Regions from separate parts of the Streptomyces sp. NPDC034086 genome, predicted to be linked through region 1. Evidence: riboswitches for the same ligand, from Rfam matches in the RefSeq annotation. Region 1 holds a riboswitch; each other region holds the start of a gene.
The links. A riboswitch is a leader RNA that binds a small molecule or an ion and turns the genes downstream of it on or off. The one in region 1 is predicted to bind cyclic di-AMP.
Positions count from the first base shown of each region.

Region 1 (7,704 bases):
GCCGTGCGAGCCCGCCACGGTGAACACCAGGGCGTCCCGGGCCGGGTCCACCGCCGAGAAGTGGATCACCTTGGCGTTCTCCGACAGCTTGATGCCCGCCATACCGCCCGCCGGGCGCCCCTGGGGGCGGACCTGGCTCGCCGGGTAGCGCAGCAGCTGGGCGTCGTCGGTGATGAAGACCAGGTCCTCCTCACCCGTGCGCAGCTCGACCGCGCCGACGACGCGGTCGCCCTCCTTGAGGGTGATGACCTCCAGCTCGTCCTTGTTCGCCGGGTAGTCGGGCACGACCCGCTTGACCACGCCCTGTTCGGTGCCCAGGGCCAGGCCCTGCGAGGACTCGTCCAGCGAGAGCAGGCAGATGACCGTCTCGTCGGCCTCCAGCCCGGAGAGGAACTCCGCGACCGGGGCGCCGCCCGCCAGGTTCGGCGCGGCGTGCGTGTCCGGCAGCTGCGGCAGGTCGATCACCGGGAGGCGCAGCAGCCGCCCGTACGAGGTGACCACGCCCACCTCGGCCCGGGCGGTCGCCGCGACCTGCGACACGATCACGTCGTGCTTGGCCCGGGGCCCGCCCTCCTGCTCGGGAAGCGGCTCGCCCGTCACGGTCCGCGCCAGCAGGCCCGTCGAGGACAGCAGCACCCGGCACGGGTCGTCCGCGACCTCCAGCGGAACCGAGCCGACCGCCGTGGCCGCCGACTCCAGCAGGACCGTACGGCGCTCGGTGCCGAACTTCTTCGCGACCGCGGCCAGTTCGGTGGAGACCAGCTTGCGCAGCTCGCTGTCGGACTCCAGGATCCCGGTCAGCTCGTCGATCTCGCCGGTCAGCCGGTCGCGCTCGGACTCCAGCTCGATCCGGTCGAACTTGGTGAGCCGGCGCAGCGGGGTGTCCAGGATGTACTGGGTCTGGATCTCGCTGAGCGAGAACCGCTCCATCAGCCGGGCCTTGGCCTGCGCCGAGTTCTCGCTGTCCCGGATGAGCCGGATGACCTCGTCGATGTCGATGAGCGCGACCAGCAGGCCCTCGACCAGGTGCAGGCGGTCGCGGCGCTTGGTGCGGCGGAACTCGCTGCGGCGCCGGACGACCTCGAAGCGGTGGTCGAGGTAGACCTCGAGCAGCTCCTTGAGGCCGAGCGTCAGCGGCTGCCCGTCCACCAGGGCCACGTTGTTGATGCCGAAGGACTCCTCCATCGGCGTCAGCTTGTAGAGCTGCTCCAGCACCGCCTCCGGGTGGAAGCCGTTCTTGATCTCGATGACCAGGCGCAGGCCGTGCGAGCGGTCGGTGAGGTCCTTGACGTCCGCGATGCCCTGGAGCTTCTTCGAGCCCACCAGGTCCTTGATCTTCGCGATGACCTTCTCGGGGCCCACCGTGAAGGGCAGTTCGGTGACGACCAGGCCCTTGCGGCGCGCCGTCACGTTCTCCACGGACACCGTCGCGCGGATCTTGAACGTGCCGCGGCCGTTCTCGTACGCGTCCTTGATCCCGGAGAGCCCCACGATCCGGCCGCCCGTCGGCAGGTCCGGCCCCGGCACGAAGCGCATGAGCGCCTCCAGGTCCGCCTGCGGGTGGCGGATCAGGTGGCGGGCGGCCGCGATGACCTCGCCCAGATTGTGCGGGGGCATGTTCGTGGCCATGCCGACCGCGATCCCGGACGCGCCGTTGACCAGCAGGTTCGGGTAGGCGGCGGGCAGCGCGACGGGCTCGCGCTCCTGACCGTCGTAGTTGGCGGTGAAGTCGACCGTGTCCTCGTCGATCGACTCCGTCATCAGCGACGTGGCGTCGGCCATCCGGCACTCGGTGTAACGCATCGCGGCCGGCGGGTCGTCGTTGCCGAGCGAGCCGAAGTTGCCGTGGCCGTCGACCAGCGGCAGCCGCATCGAGAAGGGCTGGGCCATGCGCACGAGGGCGTCGTAGATCGACGCGTCGCCGTGCGGGTGCAGCTTGCCCATGACCTCGCCGACGACGCGGGCGCACTTCACGTACCCGCGGTCGGGCCGCAGGCCCATCTCGTTCATCTGGTAGACGATGCGCCGGTGCACCGGCTTCATCCCGTCCCGGGCGTCCGGCAGGGCGCGGGAGTAGATCACGGAGTAGGCGTACTCAAGGAAGGAGCCCTGCATCTCATCGACGACGTCGATGTCGAGGATCCTCTCCTCGAAGTCCTCCGGCGGCGGGGTCTTCGTGCTGCGGCGGGCCATCGCTGCGCGGCTCCTTAACCAAGGTTCGGGTGTACTGGGTGGATCTGGCGGGGTTGACGCGGACCATTGTGGCCCGACGCACCGACAACGCGGACTCCGACCCCGGGGGTCCCCCTTACGGAGTCGGGGGAGTGACCCGGGAACTTCTCCGGCCGTCGGTGCGCTTGCATACAGTGGCAGGTCTGACAGAAATCTCTGCATCGCGATCGAAGGGACCACATGCCCATGGGTCACACGGCCACAGCTCAGGCCGGCTCCGGCGGCCTGACAGCGACCGAGCACCGGCTGGCCAACGGCCTGCGCGTGGTGCTGTCCGAGGACCACCTCACTCCGGTCGCCGCCGTCTGCCTCTGGTACGACGTCGGCTCGCGCCATGAAGTCAAGGGGCGGACCGGTCTGGCTCACCTCTTCGAGCACCTGATGTTCCAGGGTTCGGCGAGCGTACCGGGCAACGGCCACTTCGAGCTCGTCCAGGGCGCCGGCGGCTCCCTCAACGGCACCACCAGCTTCGAGCGCACCAATTACTTCGAGACCATGCCGGCGCACCAGCTGGAACTCGCCCTGTGGCTGGAGGCGGACCGCATGGGCTCGCTGCTGGCCGCCCTGGACGAGGAGTCCATGGAGAACCAGCGCGACGTCGTCAAGAACGAGCGCCGCCAGCGCTACGACAACGTTCCGTACGGCACCGCGTTCGAGAAGCTGACCGCCCTCGCCTACCCGGAGGGCCACCCGTACCACCACACCCCGATCGGCTCGATGGCCGACCTGGACGCCGCCTCCCTGGAGGACGCGCGCAACTTCTTCCGTACGTACTACGCGCCCAACAACGCCGTGCTGTCGGTCGTGGGCGACATCGACCCCGAGCGGACGCTCGCCTGGATCGAGAAGTACTTCGGCACCATCCCGGCGCACGACGGCAAGCAGCCGCCGCGCGACGGCACGCTCCCCGAGATCATGGGCGGGCAGCTGCGCGAGGAGATCGTCGAGGAGGTCCCGGCGCGCGCGCTGATGGCCGCCTACCGCCTGCCGCACGACGGCACCCGCGAGTGCGACGCCGCCGACGTGGCCCTGACCGTGCTGGGCGGCGGCGAGTCCTCCCGCCTGCACAACCGCCTGGTGCGCCGCGACCAGACGGCCGTCGCGGCCGGCTTCGGCATGCTGCGGCTGGCCGGCGCGCCCTCGCTGGGCTGGCTGGACGTCAAGACCTCCAGCGGCGTCGAGGTGCCCGCCATCGAGGCGGCCGTGGACGAGGAGCTCGCGCGGTTCGCCGCCGAGGGCCCGACGGCCGAGGAGATGGAGCGGGCGCAGGCGCAGCTGGAGCGCGAGTGGCTGGACCGGCTGAGCACCGTGGCCGGACGGGCCGACGAACTGTGCCGCTTCGCGGTGCTGTTCGGCGACCCGCAGCTGGCCCTGACCGCCGTCCAGCGGGTGCTGGACGTCACCGCCGAGGAGGTGCAGGCCGTGGCCGCGGCCCGGCTGCGCCCCGACAACCGCGCGGTACTGGTCTACGAGCCGCTGGCCGGCGCCGAGGCCCACGAGACCGAGCAGCACGACGAGAACGAGGGGGCGGAGCAGTGAGCGACACCGCAGCCGTCACGATGACCTTCCACCCGCGGCCGCAGGCCGGCGAGGCGAAGCCGTGGGCCTTCCCGGCCCCCGAGCGCTCCACGCTCCCCAACGGCCTCACCCTGCTGCGCTGCCACCGCCCCGGCCAGCAGGTGGTGGCGGTCGAGGTCAACCTCGCCGCCCCGCTGGACGCCGAGCCCGAGAACCTCGACGGGGTGGCCACCATCATGGCCCGCGCCCTGTCGGAAGGCACCGACAAGCACTCCGCCGAGGAGTTCGCCGCCGAGCTGGAGCGCTGCGGCGCCACGCTCGACGCGCACGCCGACCACCCCGGCGTGCGCGTCTCACTGGAGGTCCCGGCCTCCCGGCTGCCCAAGGCGCTCGCGCTGCTCGCCGAGGCCCTGAGCGCGCCCGCCTTCGCCGACGCCGAGGTCGACCGCCTGGTGCGCAACCGGCTCGACGAGATCCCGCACGAGCTGGCCAACCCGCAGCGCCGCGCCGCCAAGGAGCTCTCCAAGGAGCTGTTCCCCGCGACGCTGCGCATGTCCCGCCCGCGCCAGGGCACCGAGGAGACGGTCGCGCGGATCGACGCCGGGGCCGTACGCGCCTTCTACGAGGCACACGTACGCCCCTCCACCACCACCGCGGTGGTGGTCGGCGACCTGAGCGGCATCGACCTGGACGCCCTGCTGGCGGACACCCTGGGCACGTGGACGGGTGACACGGCCGCGCCCCGCCCCGTCCCGCCGGTGACGGCCGACGACCGGGGCCGCGTGGTCATCGTGGACCGGCCGGGCGCCGTCCAGACGCAGTTGCTGATCGGCCGGATCGGCCCGGACCGGCACGACATCGTCTGGGCGCCGCAGGTGCTCGGCACCTACTGCCTCGGCGGCACCCTCACCTCCCGCCTGGACAAGGTGCTGCGCGAGGAGAAGGGCTACACGTACGGCGTGCGGGCCTTCGGGCAGGTGCTGCGTTCGACCGCCGACGGCAAGGGCGCCTCGATGCTCGCCATCAGCGGTTCGGTGGACACGCCCAACACCGGTCCCGCGCTGGAGGACCTGTGGAAGGTGCTGCGCACCCTCGCGGAGGGCGGACTGACCGACGCCGAGCGGGACGTGGCGGTGCAGAACCTGGTGGGCGTGGCCCCGCTGAAGTTCGAGACGGCCGCCTCGGTCGCCGGCACGCTCGCCGACCAGGTGGAGCAGGAGCTGCCGGACGACTACCAGGCGCGGCTGTACGCGCGGCTGGCCGAAACCGGTACGGCGGAGGCCACTTCGGCCGTGGTGAGCGCCTTCCCGGTGGACCGTCTGGTCACCATCCTGGTGGGCGACGCCGCGCAGATCGAGGAGCCCGTGCTGGCCCTCGGGATCGGCGAGGTCACCGTCGTTCCCAACTGAGCGGCGCACGGCCTGAGACGGGCCGCGACCGGCCCCGTTTCCAGGGGGCTTCGGCGGAACATCCGCCGAAGCCCCCTTTGTCCGTTTGGTGGAGTGGCTGCGTGTATGCGGTGTGGCGTACGCAACAAAAGCGCTCGTGTGTTTGGCGATTGACTGATGATCCGCCTAGCGTCGGCGGTGCTGTTCGTCAGTTCGTACCCGCCGCAACCGCGGCACCGGACAGCGATCGCCGAGTCCCCGTCAGGCGCGAGCCTGGGGAGCCGGGGACCCACATGCGTCCCTGGGGTGAATCGGACCCCCTCGCAAGAGGAGGCCCGTAGGAGACCTTCCTGCTCCGAACCCGTCAGCTAACCCGGTAGGCGAGAGGGAAGGAAAGGATCACCCCCTTCATGGCGTTTGGCAGTCGTGCCGCCGGCTCCGGCAAGCACCGTGGTTCCAGCCGTCTGAGCCGCAAGACCGCCGGCTACGCCGGCATCGCCGCCCTCGCCACCACGGGCGTCGTCGGCACCCTGGCCGCTCCGGCCTTCGCGGCGGACAACAGCGGTGCTCCGTCCATGGAGGACACCGGTCAGAACTCGATCGTCGTCGCCGACGGTCTGCAGGACGACATCGAGGTCCAGGCCGAGTCCCAGCAGCGCGCCGCCGAGGCCGTCGCCGCGCAGGCGCAGGCCGAGGCCGAGGCGAAGCAGCGGGCCGCCGAGGCCAAGCGTGCCGCCGAGGCCAAGGAGAAGGCCGAGCGCGAGGCCGCCGAGAAGGCCGCCCGGGAAGAGGCCCGCAAGCGCCTCAACACCTTCGTCTCCCCGATCGAAGGCTCGTACGTCAGCACCCAGTACGGCGCCGGCGGCGGCATGTGGTCCTCCGGCAGCCACACGGGCATCGACTTCCACGCGGACTCCGGCACCTCCGTGCGCGCGGTGGGCGCGGGCACCGTCGTCGAGGCCGGCTGGGGCGGCGCCTACGGCAACAACGTCGTGATCCGCCACAACGACGGCACGTACACGCAGTACGGCCACCTGAACTCGCTGAGCGTCTCCGCCGGCGAAACGGTCACCCCGGGCCAGCAGATCGGCCTGTCGGGCTCCACGGGCAACTCCAGCGGCCCGCACCTGCACTTCGAGGCCCGCACCGGCGCCACGTACGGCACGGACATCAACCCGCTGGCCTACCTGCGCAGCCACGGCGTGGGCATCTGACCCGCAGCGCTTCACCGAAGAAGGCCCCGGCTCACCGAGCCGGGGCCTTCTTCGTCGTTCCCTTATTCCGCCGCCGCCGCCGCTGCCGTCGCCGGCCGGGCATCGATCGTTTCGGATTTCCGGGCCCGCTCGGAAATCACCGCGTGGTGCAATAGAGTCGCAGCACGGCCACGATAAACCGAACCGAAACCCAGCGGAGGTCCGGCCTTGCGTATTCCGGCGCACGCGGTGTGCACAGCGATTCGCGACGACATCGTCTCCGGATTCTTCGGGCCGGGCGGCCGGCTCACCGAGGAGGTGCTCGCCCGCCGCTACGGGGTGTCGCGCGTCCCGGTCCGCGAGGCGCTGCGGACCCTGGAGTCCGAGGGCTTCGTCACCACCCGGCGGCACGCCGGGGCCTGCGTGGCCGAACCGACCGAGCAGGAGGCCGCCGACCTGCTGGAGCTGCGGACGCTGCTGGAACCGCTCGCCGCCTCCCGGGCCGCCCGGCGGCGCACCGACGGCCACCTGAAGGTGCTGCGCGGGCTGGTCAGGCTGGGCCGGGAGCGGGCCGGCCGGGGCCGGGGGGAGGACCTGCGCGCCCTGGGGAGCTGGTTCCACGAGACGCTGGCCCAGGCCTCGGGCAGCCCGGGGCTGATCGCCCTGCTGACGCAGACCCGGCACAAGATCGCCTGGCTGTACGTGGTGGAGGCCCCCGCGCAGCCCGTGGAGTGCTGGGCGGAGCACGGCGCGATCGTGGACGCGGTCGCGCGCGGGGACGCGGAGCGGGCCGGCGCCCTGACCGCGCTGCACGCGCAGAGGACGGCCGAGGCGTACCGGCCGAGGGTGAGGAATCCGCAACCTGCCGTCAACACGGCGAGCGCTCCGCATTAACACTTCCCGTATACAACGGAGGGATATCCGGGCGGTCCGTGCGATGCGGGATTTCCCCGGATTTCCCTTTCGGTATTGGTGCGCCGCGCTCCGGTTCCCTCGCGTCGAATTCGGAATTGCCCGGAGGTACGGAAAAGGCCCCGCCGTCATGCCGGCCGCCGCCGCGTCGACGTGGCCGGGGGCGCGGGAAAACGCGGAAGCCGCGTTCCCCGGCGTGGTGGGCGGGGACCGCGGCTTCCGGCTTACCGGACCCAAGGGGTCAGACGGTCTCGGGGAGCTCCTCGAGGCCCTCGGCGACCAGCTTCGCGAGGCGGTCGAGCGCGACGTCGGCGCCCTCGGCGTCGGAAGCAAGGACGATCTCCTCGCCGCCCTGGGCGCCCAGGCCCAGGACCGCCAGCATCGACGCGGCGTTGACGGGGTCGCCGCCCGCCTTCGCGATGGTCACCGGGACGCCGGAGGCGGTCGTCGCCCGGACGAAG
Region 1 covers NZ_JBVISM010000004.1:321,141-328,844, reverse strand. The annotation lists gene ACZ514_RS14200 (DNA gyrase/topoisomerase IV subunit A) at 1-2,193, opposite strand, end outside; gene ACZ514_RS14195 (M16 family metallopeptidase) at 2,419-3,771, shown strand; gene ACZ514_RS14190 (M16 family metallopeptidase) at 3,792-5,159, shown strand; cyclic di-AMP (ydaO/yuaA leader) riboswitch at 5,377-5,536, shown strand; gene ACZ514_RS14185 (M23 family metallopeptidase) at 5,549-6,352, shown strand; gene ACZ514_RS14180 (GntR family transcriptional regulator) at 6,560-7,225, shown strand; gene ACZ514_RS14175 (HPr family phosphocarrier protein) at 7,485-7,704, opposite strand, start outside.

Region 2 (7,704 bases), on a different contig from region 1:
AACCTGGGCCACCTTCCACGGCGGACCGCCCGACCTCTCCGCCACCATCGAGGCCTACGTCGCCCTGCGCCTGGCCGGGGACCCGCCCGACGCCCCGCACATGGCCCGCGCCTCGGCCTGGATCCGCGCCCACGGGGGGATCGCCGCCGCCCGGGTCTTCACCCGCATCTGGCTGGCCCTGTTCGGCTGGTGGAGCTGGGACCACCTGCCCGAGCTGCCGCCCGAGCTGGTGTTCCTGCCGCCCTGGGTGCCGCTGAACATCTACGACTTCGGCTGCTGGGCCCGCCAGACCATCGTCCCGCTCACCGTGGTCTCGGCGCTGCGCCCCGTCCGCCCCGCCCCCTTCGCCCTCGACGAGCTGCACACCGACGCGCGGAACCCCGTCCCGGCGAAACCCCTGGCGCCGCTGGCCAGTTGGGACGGGGCCTTCCAGCGGATGGACAAGGCCCTGCACGTCTACCGGCGGTTCGCACCGCGCCGGCTGCGCAAGGCGGCCATGGACTCCGCCGCCCGCTGGATCATCGAACGCCAGGAGAACGACGGCTGCTGGGGCGGGATCCAGCCCCCCGCCGTGTACTCGGTGATCGCCCTGCACCTGCTCGGCTACGACCTGCAACACCCCGTCATGCGCGCCGGACTGGAATCCCTCGACCGCTTCGCGGTGTGGCGCGAGGACGGTGCCCGGATGGTGGAAGCGTGCCAGTCCCCGGTCTGGGACACCTGCCTCGCGGCCATCGCCCTGGCCGACGCGGGCCTCCCCGCCGACCACCCGGCCCTGGTGAAGGCCGCCGACTGGATGCTGGGCGAGGAGATCCGCCGCCCCGGGGACTGGGCCGTGCGCCGGCCCGGACTGGAGCCCGGCGGCTGGGCCTTCGAGTTCCACAACGACAACTACCCCGATATCGACGACACCGCCGAAGTGGTCCTGGCGCTGCGCCGGATCGGCCCCGGCCACCCCGAACCGGCCCGGGTCGAGGCCGCCATCGCCCGCGGGGTGTCCTGGAACCTCGGGATGCAGTCGAGGAACGGCGCCTGGGGCGCCTTCGACGCCGACAACACCAGCCCCTTCCCCAACCGGCTGCCCTTCTGCGACTTCGGCGAGGTCATCGACCCGCCCTCGGCGGACGTCACCGCCCACGTGGTGGAGATGCTCGCCGCCGAGGGCCGGGCCGCCGACCCGCGCACCCGGCGGGGCATCGCCTGGCTGCTCGCCGAACAGGAGGCGGACGGCTCATGGTTCGGCCGCTGGGGCACCAACTACGTCTACGGGACCGGCTCGGTGGTCCCGGCCCTCACCGCCGCCGGGATCGCTCCCTCCCACCCCGCCGTCCGGCGGGCGGTGCGCTGGCTGGAATCCGTACAGAACGAGGACGGGGGCTGGGGCGAGGACCAGCGCTCCTACCAGGACCGCTCCTGGGCCGGGAAGGGCGCCTCCACCCCCTCGCAGACCGCCTGGGCGCTGATGGCCCTGCTGTCGGCCGGCGAGCGCGAGGGCCGTGCCGTCCGGCGGGGCCTGGCGTACCTGGTGGAGACCCAGCGCCCCGACGGGACCTGGGACGAGCCGCACTTCACCGGGACCGGCTTCCCCTGGGACTTCTCCATCAACTACCACCTCTACCGGCAGGTGTTCCCGCTCACCGCCCTCGGCCGGTACCTCCACGGGGAGCCGTTCGCCCCGGACCGGCGGCCCTTCCCGGCCGCCGGGGAGTCCTGATGCCCGCCGGAGCGGACCCGCCGCCGCTGCTGGTCGCCTGCGCCCTGCGCATCGAGCGGGTGGCCCTGCGCGGCGCGGGCCGCGGCGGTCCCGCGGCCGGCGCCCTGCTGCGCACCGGCATGGGCCCCCGCGCGGCCGAGCGGGCCGTCGCCCGGGCCCTGGAGCGGCCGGGGATGCGCAGTGCGGCGGTCCTCGCCACCGGCTTCTGCGCAGGGCTGGTACCCGGCATGCACCCCGGCGACCTGGTCGTCGCGGAGGAGACCCGGGACCCCCGCGGGGTGGTCACCTGCACCGGCACCGCCCTGCTCGCCGAGGCACTGGCCCGGGCGGTTCCGGGCCGGACCGTGCACACCGGCGCACTGACCGGATCCGACCACGTCGTCCGCGGCCAGGAGCGCGCGCGGCTGCGCGCCACCGGCGCCGTCGCGGTCGACATGGAGTCCGCGGCCACGCTGTGGACCGCCGCGGCACCGGGCCGTCCCGTTGCGGCCGTCCGGGTGGTCGTGGACGCTCCGGAGCACGAGCTCGTCCGCATCGGCACGGTCAGGGGTGGAATATCTGCCTTCCGTGTCCTGCGTGCCGTACTGCCCGCGTTTCATGAATGGCACCGTTCGTTGCTGCTTCCCAGGAGGTGAATCCAGATGGCCATGCCCTTGCGACAGTCCATCAGGGTCGGGACCTATCTTCTCGAACAGAAGCTCCGCAAGCGCGAGAAGTTCCCACTGATCGTCGAGCTGGAGCCGCTCTACGCCTGCAACCTCGCCTGTGAGGGCTGCGGGAAGATCCAGCACCCGGCCGGGGTGCTCAAGCAGCGCATGCCCGTCGCCCAGGCGGTCGGCGCCGTCCTGGAATCCGGCGCGCCCATGGTCTCCATCGCGGGCGGCGAGCCCCTGATGCACCCGCAGATCGACGAGATCGTGCGCCAGCTGGTGGCACGCCGGAAATACGTGTTCCTCTGCACCAATGCCGTCCTGCTCCGGAAGAAGATCGAGAAGTTCACCCCCTCCCCCTATTTCGCCTTCGCCGTCCACATCGACGGCCTGCGCGAACGCCATGACGAATCCGTGGCCAAGGAAGGCGTCTTCGACGAGGCGGTCGCGGCCATCAAGGAGGCGAAGCGCCGCGGATTCCGCGTGACGACCAACTCCACCTTCTTCAACACCGACACCCCGCAGACGATCATCGAGGTCCTGAACTTCCTCAATGACGACCTCCAGGTCGACGAGATGATGATCTCGCCCGCCTACGCCTACGAGAAGGCACCCGACCAGGAGCACTTCCTGGGCGTCGAACAGACCCGGGAACTCTTCAGGAAGGCCTTCGCCGGCGGCAACCGGCGCCGCTGGCGGCTCAACCACTCCCCGCTCTTCCTCGACTTCCTCGAAGGCAAGGCGGATTTCCCCTGCACCGCCTGGGCCATTCCCAATTACTCGCTCTTCGGCTGGCAGCGCCCCTGCTACCTGATGAGCGACGGCTACGTGCCCACGTACCGGGAGCTGATCGAGGACACCGACTGGAGCAAGTACGGCCGCGGCAAGGACCCCCGCTGCGCGAACTGCATGGCGCACTGCGGCTACGAGCCCACCGCCGTCCTCGCCACCATGGGATCCCTGAAGGAGTCCCTGCGCGCCGCCCGCGAGACGGTGGGCGGAAACAGGGAACCGTCGGCATGACCCCCGGACAGGACGGGCGCCCGGGCTTCGACCTCGCCGCGCTGCTCGCCGAGCGCGGCGGGGAGCGCTACGAGCTGCACGCCCGCCACCTCAACCACCAGCTGCCCCGCATGCTGCACACCATCGGCTTCGACAAGGTCTACGAGCGGGCCGAGGGAGCCCACTTCTGGGACGCCGAGGGCAACGACTACCTCGACATGCTCGCCGGGTTCGGGGTGATGGGCCTCGGCCGTCACCATCCGGTGGTCCGCCAGGCCCTGCACGACGTCCTGGACGCCCAGCTCGCCGACCTGACCCGCTTCGACTGCCAGCCGCTGCCCGGGCTGCTGGCCGAGAAGCTGCTCTCGTACAGCCCGCACCTCGACCGCGTCTTCTTCGGCAACAGCGGCACGGAGGCGGTGGAGACCGCCCTGAAGTTCGCCCGGTACGCCACCGGACGGCCCAGGATCCTCTACTGCGACCACGCCTTCCACGGGCTGACCACGGGCTCGCTGTCGGTCAACGGCGAAGCGGGCTTCCGCGACGGATTCGCCCCGCTGCTGCCCGACACGAAGATCGCGCTCGGGGACCTGGCGGCGCTCGAACGGGAACTCGCGCGCGGCGACGTGGCCGCCTTCGTGGTGGAACCGGTCCAGGGCAAGGGGGTGCACGCGGCCCCGCCCGGCTTCCTGCTCGCCGCACAGGAACTGCTGCACCGGCACAAGGCGCTGCTCATCGCCGACGAGGTGCAGACCGGCCTCGGACGGACCGGGGACTTCTACGCGTACCAGCACGAGCCCGGGGTGGAACCGGACCTGGTGTGCGTGGCCAAGGCCCTCTCCGGCGGCTACGTGCCCGTCGGCGCGACCCTGGGCAAGGACTGGATCTTCCAGAAGGTGTACTCGTCCATGGACCGGGTGCTGGTGCACTCGGCCAGCTTCGGCTCCAACGCCCAGGCGATGGCGGCCGGGCTCGCGGTGCTGTCGGTCATGGAGGACGAGGAGGTGGTGGCCAACGCCCGGGCCATGGGCGACCTGCTGCGCGGACGCCTCGCGGCGCTCGTGGACCGGTACGAGCTGCTGCACGAGGTGCGCGGGCGCGGGCTGATGATCGGCATCGAGTTCGGCAGGCCCTCCTCCCTCGGCCTGCGCAGCCGCTGGGCGGTGCTCCAGGCGGCCCGCAAGGGGCTGTTCGCCCAGATGGTCGTGGTGCCGCTGCTGCGCAGGCACCGGATCCTCACCCAGGTCTCCGGGGACCACCTGGAGGTCATCAAGCTCATCCCGCCGCTCATCGTGGACGAGGCGGACGTGGAGAGGTTCGTCGGTGCCTTCGAGGAGGTCATGGACGAGGCGCACGGCGGGGGCGGGCTCATGTGGGACTTCGGCAGGACCCTGATGAAGCAGGCGGTCGGCAACCGCTGAGCCGCCGGCCGGAGGGGTCCGTCCATGGCCCCTCCGGCCGCCGCCCGGCCTCTTGGCCGCCGTCCGGCCCCGCGCTCAGTCCAGGAGCCGGTCCCGCAGCCGCTCCAGGGTCTCGGGGGCCAGCGCGAGCCCCTCGGCGAGGTAGCGGTCCACGCCGCCCCAGCGTTCGTCGATGGCCGTGAAGGCCTCGAGCAGGTACTCCGCGCGGGCGTCGAAGAGCGGCGCCAGCAGTTCCATCACCTCGGGGGAGCGGGCTTCGGGCGCGTCGCTGCCCCGGCGCACCCGGTAGCGGTTGTGCGGGGCGCTGGACTCCAGGTAGTCCGCCACGATCGCCTCCCGCTCCACGCCCAGGGCGAGCAGCGTCACCGCGACCGACAGCCCCGCCCGGTCCTTGCCGGCGGCGCAGTGCATGAGCGCCGGGACGCTGTCCAGCGCGAGGGCGTGCACGACGCGGCTCTGTTCGGCGGTGCGGGTGTGGATGATCGTGCGGTACGACTCCCTCATGCGGGCGGCCGCCCCGCCCCCGCCCAGGAGTCCGCGGAGCTGGTCCAGTTCGCCGTCGCGGACCATCTTCCAGAATGCGCGGCCGTCGGCGGGGTCAGTGAGCGGGATGTTCACATTGCGCACGCCGGGCAGTTCGACGTCCGGGCCCTCCAGGGCCTGGTCGGCCGCGTTGCGGAAGTCGAAGACGGTGTGCAGACCCAGCGATCCGAGGAACTCTGCGTCGGTTTCGGTGGCATGCGCCAGATGTCCGCTTCGGAACAGTCGTCCCACCCTGACCCTCCGTCCGTCGGTGGTCGGCAATCCGCCCACGTCACGGAAGTTGCGCACTCCGGCCAGCTCCGCGCCGGGCTGGTGTCCGGCCGGAAGGGGGTGGGGTATCTGCTGGGTCACGTGTACTCCTCCGCGTGGTCCTGTGGTGTCCGAATTGATCCGGTTGGGAGCAACTTGCCGTTTGTGGAGGCGAGATCGGGCGGGGCCCCGTGAGCCAGATCATACGGTGACCGTGCGTGCCTGATCGCGGAAACCGAATTGCCTTGTGGAGGGGGATGTTGATGGTGCGGAATGGACACAGGGTGACCGGAATTCCATTGATCCTTCGTCTCTGTGATTCCGTCAGGTAATTCACGGCTTGTTGCCCGGCGCCCCGCTCGATTACCTTCGCGATCGATCCGGGTGGACCGCCTAATCCTGCCGCCGCCCGGGAACCGCACCCGACCATCGCGCGCGGCAGGAGCGGGGGAACCAGGTAGGCCGCTGTTCCGGGGCGTTTCCGGCACAGCTAGGGGTGAAGCCGAACCCGTGCTCCGCACGTACGGCCGGACATCTCCAGTCCGAACCCGACAGCTCACCTCGCAGGCGCCGGAGAGGAATCCGCCATGCCCGCAAAGGGTAAGCACCGACGTCCGAAGTCCCGTTCGATATCCCGCGGTCTCGCCGCCGCCGGAACCGGCGGAGCGGCCCTCGCGCTCCCGCTGATGGGTGCCGCCGGCGCCCACGCCGCCCCGGGTGCCGCCCCGGCCGAGGCCGCCCCCGCGCAGAGCGCGCGGGTCCCCGAAGCCCTCCCGGCGCAGGCCCCCGCCGCCGCGCCCACCGTCTACACGGTCGTGCCGGGCGACTACCTCTCCAAGATCGCCGCCGAGCGCCGGCTGGACGGCGGCTGGGAGCGCCTGTACGCCGACAACCGCGAGGCCGTCGGCGCCGACCCCTCCCTCATCCACCCGGGCCTGAAGCTCACCATCGGCGGGGGCCGGGGCGCCGCCCCCGCCCCCGCCCCGAAGGCCCCTGCGGCCCCGGCCGAGGGATCCTCGAGCGGCGCTCCGGCCGCCTCCGAGGGCAAGACCGGCGGGAGCACGTCCCCGAAGGGCACCGCGCAGGGCGCGGCCAAGGGCTCCGGCGGCAAGGCCACCCGCGCCTCCGGCGGTACGGCCGCCACGGGCTCGGGCGCCGCGGCCAAGAGCGAGAAGGCCCCCGCGCCCGCCGGCGCCTCCGGGTTCACCGCCCCCGTCACCGGTGGCGTCTCCACGCAGTACCGGGCGAGCGGAGCCATGTGGTCCTCCGGTTACCACACGGGCGTCGACTTCATCGCGCGCACCGGTACCACCGTGCGGGCCGTCGGCGCCGGAACCGTCGTTTCCGCAGGCTGGGGCGGCGCGTACGGCAACGAGGTCGTCATCCGGCACGCCGACGGCAAGTACTCCCAGTACGCCCACCTCTCCTCGCTGTCCGTCTCGGTGGGCCAGAGCGTCACCGGCGGCCAGACCGTCGGCCTCTCCGGCGCGACCGGCAACGTGACCGGCCCGCACCTCCACTTCGAGATCCGGACGGGTCCCTCCTACGGCGCCGACATCGACCCGCTCGCCTACCTCCGCTCCAAGGGCGTGAGCATCTGACGGCACCCGCCGTCGGCACGGTGACGCGCGCGGGGCCGGGACCCGAGGGGGGTCCCGGCCCCGCGTGTACTTATTCCTTATCCCCCGCGTGGTATAGATCACGGCCCGTCAACCCCTCATTACGTTGGCGTAGGTTGGTTGCCAAGGTGAAGGATGTCTTCCCGTGGCAGCGACGAAGACGACACTGAAGACCATCGGCTCGTACGCGGCGATCGGGGACAGCTTCACCGAGGGCGTGGGGGACCCGGGACCCGGGGATTCTTATCTCGGCTGGGCGGACCGGCTCGCCGTGCTCCTGGCCGACCAGCGCGACGAGCACGACTTCCGCTACGCGAATCTGGCGGTGCGGGGCAAAGTCCTCGACCAGATCGTGGCCGACCAGGTCCCCAGGGCCAAGCAACTCGCTCCGGACCTCGTCAGCTTCTGCGCGGGCGGCAACGACATCATCCGCCCCGGCAGCGACCCGGACGACGTCGCGGAACGGTTCGAGGCGGCCGTGGCCGACCTCACGCGTTCCGTCGGCC
Region 2 covers NZ_JBVISM010000001.1:285,523-293,226, forward strand. The annotation lists gene shc (squalene--hopene cyclase) at 1-1,714, shown strand, start outside; gene ACZ514_RS01335 (phosphorylase family protein) at 1,714-2,349, shown strand; gene hpnH (adenosyl-hopene transferase HpnH) at 2,356-3,387, shown strand; gene ACZ514_RS01345 (aspartate aminotransferase family protein) at 3,384-4,787, shown strand; gene ACZ514_RS01350 (tyrosine-protein phosphatase) at 4,863-5,681, opposite strand; cyclic di-AMP (ydaO/yuaA leader) riboswitch at 6,000-6,162, shown strand; gene ACZ514_RS01355 (LysM peptidoglycan-binding domain-containing M23 family metallopeptidase) at 6,167-7,180, shown strand; gene ACZ514_RS01360 (SGNH/GDSL hydrolase family protein) at 7,344-7,704, shown strand, end outside.
Region 2: another riboswitch for cyclic di-AMP. It lies ahead of ACZ514_RS01355 (LysM peptidoglycan-binding domain-containing M23 family metallopeptidase); the one in region 1 lies ahead of ACZ514_RS14185 (M23 family metallopeptidase).

Region 3 (7,704 bases), on a different contig from region 1:
ACGTGCTCCTCGCCGACGACGAACTCGGTCGAGCCGCCGCCGATGTCCACCACCAGGAACGGCCGCTCCAGGTGCTCGTGGGCGACGAGTTCCCCGGTCGCGCCGGTGAAGGAGAGCTCCGCCTCCTGGTCGCCGGAGATCACCTCGGGCTCGACCCCGAGGATGTCCACGACCCCCCGGACGAACTCGTCCCGGTTCTCCGCGTCGCGCGACGCGGAGGTGGCGACGAAGCGGACCCGCTCGGCGCCGAACTCCTTGATCACGGCGGCGTACTCGCGGCAGGCCGCGAAGGTGCGCTCCAGCGCCTCCGGGGCCAGCCGGCCGGTCTCGTCCACGCCCTGGCCGAGCCGGACGACGGTCATCCGGCGGTCGAGCTCGACCAGCTCCCTGACGGCCCCTTCACCGGGGGCGCCGCCGGAGACCGCGCAGTCGGCGACGAGGAGGCGGATGGAGTTCGTGCCGCAGTCGATGGCCGCGACCCGGGTCACTCGGCCCCCTCCGCGCTCTTCTCCCCGCACGGCGTGACGCACGCGCCCTTCGCCCACCACTCCGGCAGCATGGCCAGCGCCTCGTCGCCGAACGGGTTCACCCCGGGACCGGCGGCCAGCGAGTGGCCCACCAGCACGTGCAGGCACTTGACCCGGTCCGGCATGCCGCCGGCGCTCGGGAAGCCCTGGAGCACCTCGATGGCGTCCCGGCGCCGGATGTAGTCCTCGTGCGCCTTCTGGTACGCGGCGGCGAGCTCGGGGTCCTCGGCGAGCCGGGCCTGCATCTCCTTCATCACGCCGTTGGCCTCCAGCGTGCCGATCGCGGAGGCCGCGCGCGGGCACGTCAGGTAGTACAGGGTGGGGAAGGGGGTGCCGTCGGGCAGCCGGGGTGCGGTCTCGACGACGTCCGGCTGGCCGCAGGGGCAGCGGTGCGCGATGGCGCGGAGCCCGCGCGGCGGGCGGCCGAGCTGCTGCTCGAACGCCTCGATGTCCGCGTCGGTCGGCTCGGTCCGGTCGGTCTGGGGCGGGGGCGTCTGCATGCCTGGAGGAAGTCTCTTCGTTCGGTCGTACGTGATGGGTGGGTCATTCGCCGGGACGGTCGGCCTTGTCGACGCCGTCCCAGACGTTGGAGTACCAGGGCCGGTCGGAACCGTCCTGACCGCCGCGGCGGTGCTCCGGGGCCGCGGCTCCGGGGTCGCTCATGATGTAGCCGATCTCCCCCGGGCGCAGGAAGTGCAGGTGCTTGCGCGCCTGCTGCTCCGCGTAGGCGGGGTCCTGCCAGCGGGCCTTCTCGTCGCGGAGCTGTTCGAGGCGCTTGCGCGCGGTGTCGGCGGCCCGCTGCTGGTCCGTGATCTCCGAGCGCTGGGAGACGTACTGGCGCATCGGATACGCGAGGGCGACGACCAGCGTACAGAGGACGAGCACCAGCAGCGCCGCCCGGCCGGTGAGCCGGCTGCGGCGGATGTGCCGGCGGGACTGCGAGCGGTAGACGTGGGCCGCGGTCCGTTCGCCGAGCTGCCTGAGCCGGGTCGCCGTCGAGAAGGTGGAGAACCGGTCCCGGTTCCCGGTCATGGCCCCGCCTCCCCTGTGCGCGCACTACGCAATACGTCCCCGCCCACGGTACGGGACCGAGTGCGGGGACGTACGGAGGCTCAGCCCCAGGGGGTGTCCCGAGGGGCCGCGCCCTGAAGGCGTGTCAGCCCTTGAAGCGCGGGAAGGCGCTGCGGCCGGCGTACACGGCGGCGTCGTCGAGGATCTCCTCGATGCGCAGCAGCTGGTTGTACTTGGCGACGCGGTCCGAGCGGGCCGGGGCGCCGGTCTTGATCTGACCGCAGTTCACGGCGACGGCGAGGTCGGCGATGGTGACGTCCTCGGTCTCGCCGGAGCGGTGCGACATCATGCACTTGAAGCCGTTGCGCTGGGCCATCTCGACGGCGTCGAGGGTCTCGGTCAGGGAACCGATCTGGTTCACCTTCACGAGCAGGGCGTTGGCGGAGCCCTCCTCGATGCCGCGGGCGAGGCGCTCCGGGTTGGTGACGAAGAGGTCGTCGCCGACGATCTGGACCTTGGAGCCCAGGCGGTCGGTGATGGTCTTCCAGCCGGCCCAGTCGTCCTCGAACAGCGGGTCCTCGATGGAGACGAGCGGGTACGCGTCGACGAGCTCGGCGTAGTAGTCGGTCATCTCGGCGGCCGAGCGGGACTGGCCCTCGAACTCGTACTTGCCGTCCTTGTAGAACTCGGACGCGGCGACGTCGAGCGCGAGCGCGATGTCCTTGCCCGGGGTGTAACCGGCCTGCTTGACGGCCTCGATGATGAGGTCGAGCGCGGCGCGGTTGGACTCCAGGTTCGGGGCGAAGCCGCCCTCGTCGCCCAGGCCGGTGGACAGGCCCTTGGTGTGCAGGACCTTCTTGAGGGTGTGGTAGACCTCGGCACCCCAGCGCAGCGCCTCGGAGAAGGACTCCGCGCCGATCGGGGCGATCATGAACTCCTGGATGTCGACGTTGGAGTCGGCGTGCGACCCACCGTTGAGGATGTTCATCATCGGAACGGGCAGCAGGTGCGCGTTCGGGCCGCCGAGGTAGCGGAACAGCGGCAGGTCCGAGGCCTCGGACGCGGCGTGCGCGACGGCCAGGGAGACGCCGAGGATGGCGTTGGCGCCGAGCGAGCCCTTGTTGTCGGTGGCGTCGAGGTCGAACATGGCCTGGTCGATCAGGCGCTGCTCGGTGGCGTCGTAGCCGACGAGCTCCGGGCCGATCTGCTCGATGACGGCGAGGACGGCCTTCTCCACGCCCTTGCCCATGTAACGGTTGGGGTCACCGTCACGGAGCTCGATGGCCTCGAAGGCACCGGTGGAGGCGCCGGACGGAACGGCAGCACGGCCGGTGCTGCCGTCGTCGAGGCCCACCTCGACCTCGACCGTGGGGTTGCCTCGGGAGTCCAGGATTTCCCGGGCTACGACGACGTCGATGGACGGCACGAGCATCTCCTTCTGGGATGTGACGCTGGGTGTGCGGTGGCGCGGGGGCCGTGGGACGGCCCTGCCGACTAGAGCCTAACCGGCTCGGGGCGGTGGGCTGCCCGACCGCCCGGGTCCTGGGACGAAAAAGGTGCCGAATGCGCGCCTTCCGGGACATAGGGCCCTCGCTCCCGCGCGTTCCGCGGTCGTCCGGGGCTCGGAAGCCGGAGGTCCGGTTCCGGTATGCGGGTACCGGCGCACGACATGCCGCCGCCCGGCGCGTAGGGGTACGCGCCGGGCGGTGGGGATGCCGTGGGGTGCCGCGGGAGTTACGCGGACGTTCAGGCGAGCTTCAGCTTCTGGCCCGGGAAGATCAGGTCGGCGTCGGAGACGGTGTCCTTGTTGAGCTCGAAGAGCTTCTCCCAGCCGCCCTTGATCTTGTGGGCGTCGGCGATGGTGCCGAGGGTGTCGCCCTCCTTGACCACGTAGGAGCCGTTGCCCGTCTTCGGGGCCTCGGTCTTCGGGGTCGACGGCTTGGACGGGGTCCAGTTGCCCGAGCCGGAGCCGGAGCCCTTGGTCTCGGTGTCGGCCTTCGGCGTGGACGGCTTCGCCGGGGCGGGCTTGGCCGGGGCCGGCTTGGCCGGAGCGGGCTTGGTGGCGGGCTTCGGCTTGGCCGGGGTGGCCGTGCCGCCGCCGTTGTACGCGGAGTTGGACAGGCCGACGCCGCAGTGCGGCCAGGCGCCCTTGCCCTGGCCCTTGAGGACCTTCTCGGCGATGGCTATCTGCTGGGCCTTGCTGGCCTGGTTGGCCTGCGAGGCGTAGGCCTTGCCGCCGTACGCCGCCCAGGTGGAGGCCGAGAACTGCAGGCCGCCGTAGTAGCCGTTGCCGGTGTTGATGGACCAGTTGCCGCCGGACTCGCAGGCGGCGACCTTGTCCCACTCGGACGCGGTGGCGGCGCTGGCGGTGCCCGCGGCCATCAGCGGGGCCGCGACGGCGACACCGGCGACACCGGCGAGCGTGACGATGCGGACGGCCTTGGAGCCGCGGCGGTGCTTGCCCTTGCCGGAAAGCAGCATGGATTTCTCCTCACCGACGCCTTCGAGGTGAGCTGTCGGGTTCGGGCGGATGAGTTGCCCGGTCACGCGGCGCGGCGCGTGTCTTCACCCCTAGCCGGTACGCGGCCGTATCCCAACGGCCTCTCCCGGCGCCTACCTTGGTTCCCCCGCTCCTGCCTTCGGCGCTTGCGCGACGACTGTTCCCTCCGTCCGCCGGCAGGATTCGGCGATGCGGTCGAAGGAGCCCGCGGTGGCGAGCGATTCAGAAGGTAGACAGGTCTCTCCCCGATGTTCAACGTGTGATTTTGGGGAGAAACCGGCCTACTTGCGTTCCTCAAAGGCGCGTTTGCGCAGGTCGGAGCGGGGTTTACGGAAGTTCCGGAACGAGACACGCCAGTTGACCGGAAGAGATGCATGTCTCATTTGCCGATAACGGACATTCAAGTCTTATTGGATGCCCGAACTGCCCCTATTCCTTGGTTAGATCCAGGTTCTGGCCCGGCTTGATGAGGTCCGCGTCCCCGCCGATGACCTGCTCGTTGGCCTTGTAGAGCTCGTTCCAGCCCCCCTTGAGCCCCTTGGCGTCCGCGATGGCCGCGAGGCTGTCGCCCGGCTTCACGGTGTACGTGGGGTCGCCGGCGGCGGCTGACGCCGTGCCAGGCGCCGCCGGCAGCTCGACGGCGGCCGGGCCGCGGTGCTTGCCCCCGCCGTCGCCCGTCTCGGCGGCCGGGGCGGCCGACGGCGTGCCGGACGGGGCGCCCGGGACGGCCGGGGCGGTCGGCGTGAGGCCCGGGACGGCCGGGGCCGTCGGGCCGGTCGGGGAGGCGGGGGTGCCGGGCGCCGTCGGGGAGACCGGGGCGACGGGGGTGCCCGGGGCGGTCGGGGAGACCGGGGGCGTGGTGGGCTGCCCGGTGAAGTCCGGCTCGGGCATGACGGGCAGTCCGCTGGAGGGGCCGAGCGGGTAGTCCGGCAGCACGCTCGGGCCGGTGGACGGGGCGTTCGGCGCCGGGGTGGGGGCCCCGAAGTCCGTGGAGGGCTTGCCCTTGCCGGTGACCGGCACCGATTCGTCCGGCCGGGTCGGGGTGGGCGCGACGGGTCCGGGGTTCTTGTTGTCGCCCGGGTCCACCTCGGGCTTCGGCCCCTGCTGGGTCAGCCCGGCCGAGGCGGAGCACAGCGGCCACGCCTGGGGGCCCTGGGAGGCCAGCACCCGTTCGGCGACCGCTATCTGCTGGGAGCGGCTGGCGAGGTCCGGGCGCTCGGCGTACGCGAGTCCGCCCGCGTTCTTCCACTGCTCCAGCGTGAACTGCAGCCCGCCGTAGGCGCCGCTGCCGGAGTTCGCGCTCCAGGTGCCGCCGCTCTCGCAGTCGGCGACCTTGTCCCACGTGGCGGTGTCGGCCGCGCTCGCGCCGGTGGCGGCGAGCAGCGGCATGGCCAGCGCGGAGCCGGTGACTCCTGCGGTGACGACGATCGCGGGTACCTGGCGGGGGCGTCTGTGGCGGCCGTTCCCGGGAAGCATGAGACTGCACCTTTCGTATAACGGCGGGGTAACGGCAGAACCTAGCCGCCTTCGAACGGATGTCACAAGTTCGGGAGCGGACTGACGAGCGGTCAGTTCCGCTTCGCTCGCGCCCTCAGGCGTTCGGGACTGTGAAGCGGACCGGGAGGGTGCGCAGGCCGCGCATGATGAGCCCGCCGCGCCAGCGCAGGTCCGTGGGGGGAACGGCAAGTTCCAGATCCGGCAGACGCTTCAGCAAAGTCCCGAGCGCCGTCTGGCCTTCGAGACGGGCGAGCGGGGCACCGAGGCAGTAGTGGATCCCGTGGCCGTATCCGAGGTGCTGATTGTCACTCCGGGAGAGGTCGAGGGTGTCCGGGTCGGCGAACCGCTCCGGATCGCGGTCGGCCGCCGCGAGGACCACCAGTACGGGGTCCCCGGCCGCGATGTCCCGGCCGCCGAGGGTCAGCGGCCGGGTGGCGAACCGCCAGGTGGCGAGCTCCACGGGGCCGTCGTAGCGCAGCAGTTCCTCGACGCCGGTCTCCAGCAGCGCGCTCTCCCCGGCCGCGAGGGAGGCCTGCAGGCGTTCGCGCTGGTCCGGGTTCATGAAGAGGGAGTGGATGCCGTTGCCGATGAGGTTCACGGTCGTCTCGAAGCCGGCGAAGAGCAGGATGAAGGCCATCGCCGTGGCCTCGGCCTCCGTGAGGTGGTCTCCGTGGTCACTCGCCCGGATCAGGTCGGAGATGAGGTCATTGCCCAGATCGTCCCGCTTGCGGTGGATGAGTTCCCCGAGGTAGGTGCGCATCCGCTTCACCGAGCGGGCCACCCCGCCGCGCGGTCCGCCCCCGTGCCGGATCATCATCCCGGCCCAGTCCCGGAAGTCGTCCTGGTCCTCGCGCGGTACGCCGAGCATCTCGCAGATGGCGTAGATGGGGAGGGGGAAGGCGAACTCGTGGATGAGGTCCGCCTCGCCCTTCCCCTCGGTCCGCGCCCTCTCCACGATCCGGTCGATGAGGTGGTCGGTCAGCTCCTGCACGCGCGGGGTGAACTCGGCCACGCGGCGCGGGGTGAACGCTTTCGACACCAGCCGCCGCAGCCGGGTGTGGTCCGGCGGGTCGATGTTCAGCAGGTGCGTCATCAGCTCCGCCTTGCGCTCCCCCGGGATCCCGGTCTTGCCCTTGGCGTGCGCCGGCTCCGCGTGGTGCGCCGGGTTCTTGCTCAGCCGCTGGTCGGCGAGGGCCTGGCGGGCGTCCGCGTACCGGGTCACCAGCCAGGCCTCCACCCCGCTGGGCAGCCTGGTGCGGTGCACCGGGGAGTGCTCGCGCAGCCAGGCGTAGGCGGGGTAGGGGTCGGTCGCGAACTCCCAGTCGAAGAGCGTCGGGCCCTGGGGGCGGGACGGGTCGGACGGGGCGGCGGGGGTCTGATCGTGCACCCGTCGACCGTATCCCGGCCCGCCACCGGTCATCCCATATGGCCGCTTCGTCGCGGCTGTCCGCAGATCGGAGATCACTTGACGCCGGGTTCGGCGGCGTTCCTACTGTCGGTCCTGTGGACGTGAGGATCTTGAAAAGCAGTTTCGCGGTGGTGGAGAGACGGGCCGAACACGCGGTCAAGTACTTCTACTCCCACCTCTTCTGGCACAACCCCGGGCTCCGCGAACTCTTCCCGGCCTCCTCCGAGGACATGGAGCGCCAGCGCGACCGGCTCTTCGCCGCCCTGACCCATGTCGTCGACCACCTGGAGAGCGGGTCCCTCCTCCCCTATCTGCGCGACCTCGGACGCGACCACCGCAAGTTCCTCGTCGGCCCCGGGCACTACGCCGCCGTCGGCACCAGCCTCATCGCCGCCCTCGCCGAGACCTCCGGCGCCGCCTGGTCCCCGGCCGTCGAGAAGGCCTGGTCCGAGGCCTACCGCTGGATCGCCGACGCGATGACCGCCGGCGCCGCCGAGAGCGACGAACCCCCCTGGTGGGACGCCGACGTGGTGCGCCACCTCCGGTACGGGGAGGACATCGGCGTCCTGACCCTCTCCCCGCGCCTCCCGCTGCCCTACCGGCCCGGCCAGTACGTGAGCGTGAGCAGCGACCGCGTCCCGGCCACCTGGCGCACGTACTCCCTCGGCAACGCCCCCCGCCCCGACGGCACCGTCGACCTGCACGTCAGCCGGATCGACGGCGGCCGGCTCAGCACCGCCCTGGTCCGCGACGTCCTGCCC
Region 3 covers NZ_JBVISM010000010.1:162,674-170,377, reverse strand. The annotation lists gene ACZ514_RS22710 (Ppx/GppA phosphatase family protein) at 1-488, opposite strand, end outside; gene ACZ514_RS22705 (DUF501 domain-containing protein) at 485-1,027, opposite strand; gene ACZ514_RS22700 (FtsB family cell division protein) at 1,071-1,559, opposite strand; gene eno (phosphopyruvate hydratase) at 1,684-2,970, opposite strand; gene ACZ514_RS22690 (transglycosylase family protein) at 3,285-4,019, opposite strand; cyclic di-AMP (ydaO/yuaA leader) riboswitch at 4,022-4,193, opposite strand; gene ACZ514_RS22685 (LysM peptidoglycan-binding domain-containing protein) at 4,468-5,514, opposite strand; gene ACZ514_RS22680 (cytochrome P450 family protein) at 5,630-6,922, opposite strand; gene ACZ514_RS22675 (globin domain-containing protein) at 7,045-7,704, shown strand, end outside.
Region 3: another riboswitch for cyclic di-AMP. It lies ahead of ACZ514_RS22690 (transglycosylase family protein); the one in region 1 lies ahead of ACZ514_RS14185 (M23 family metallopeptidase).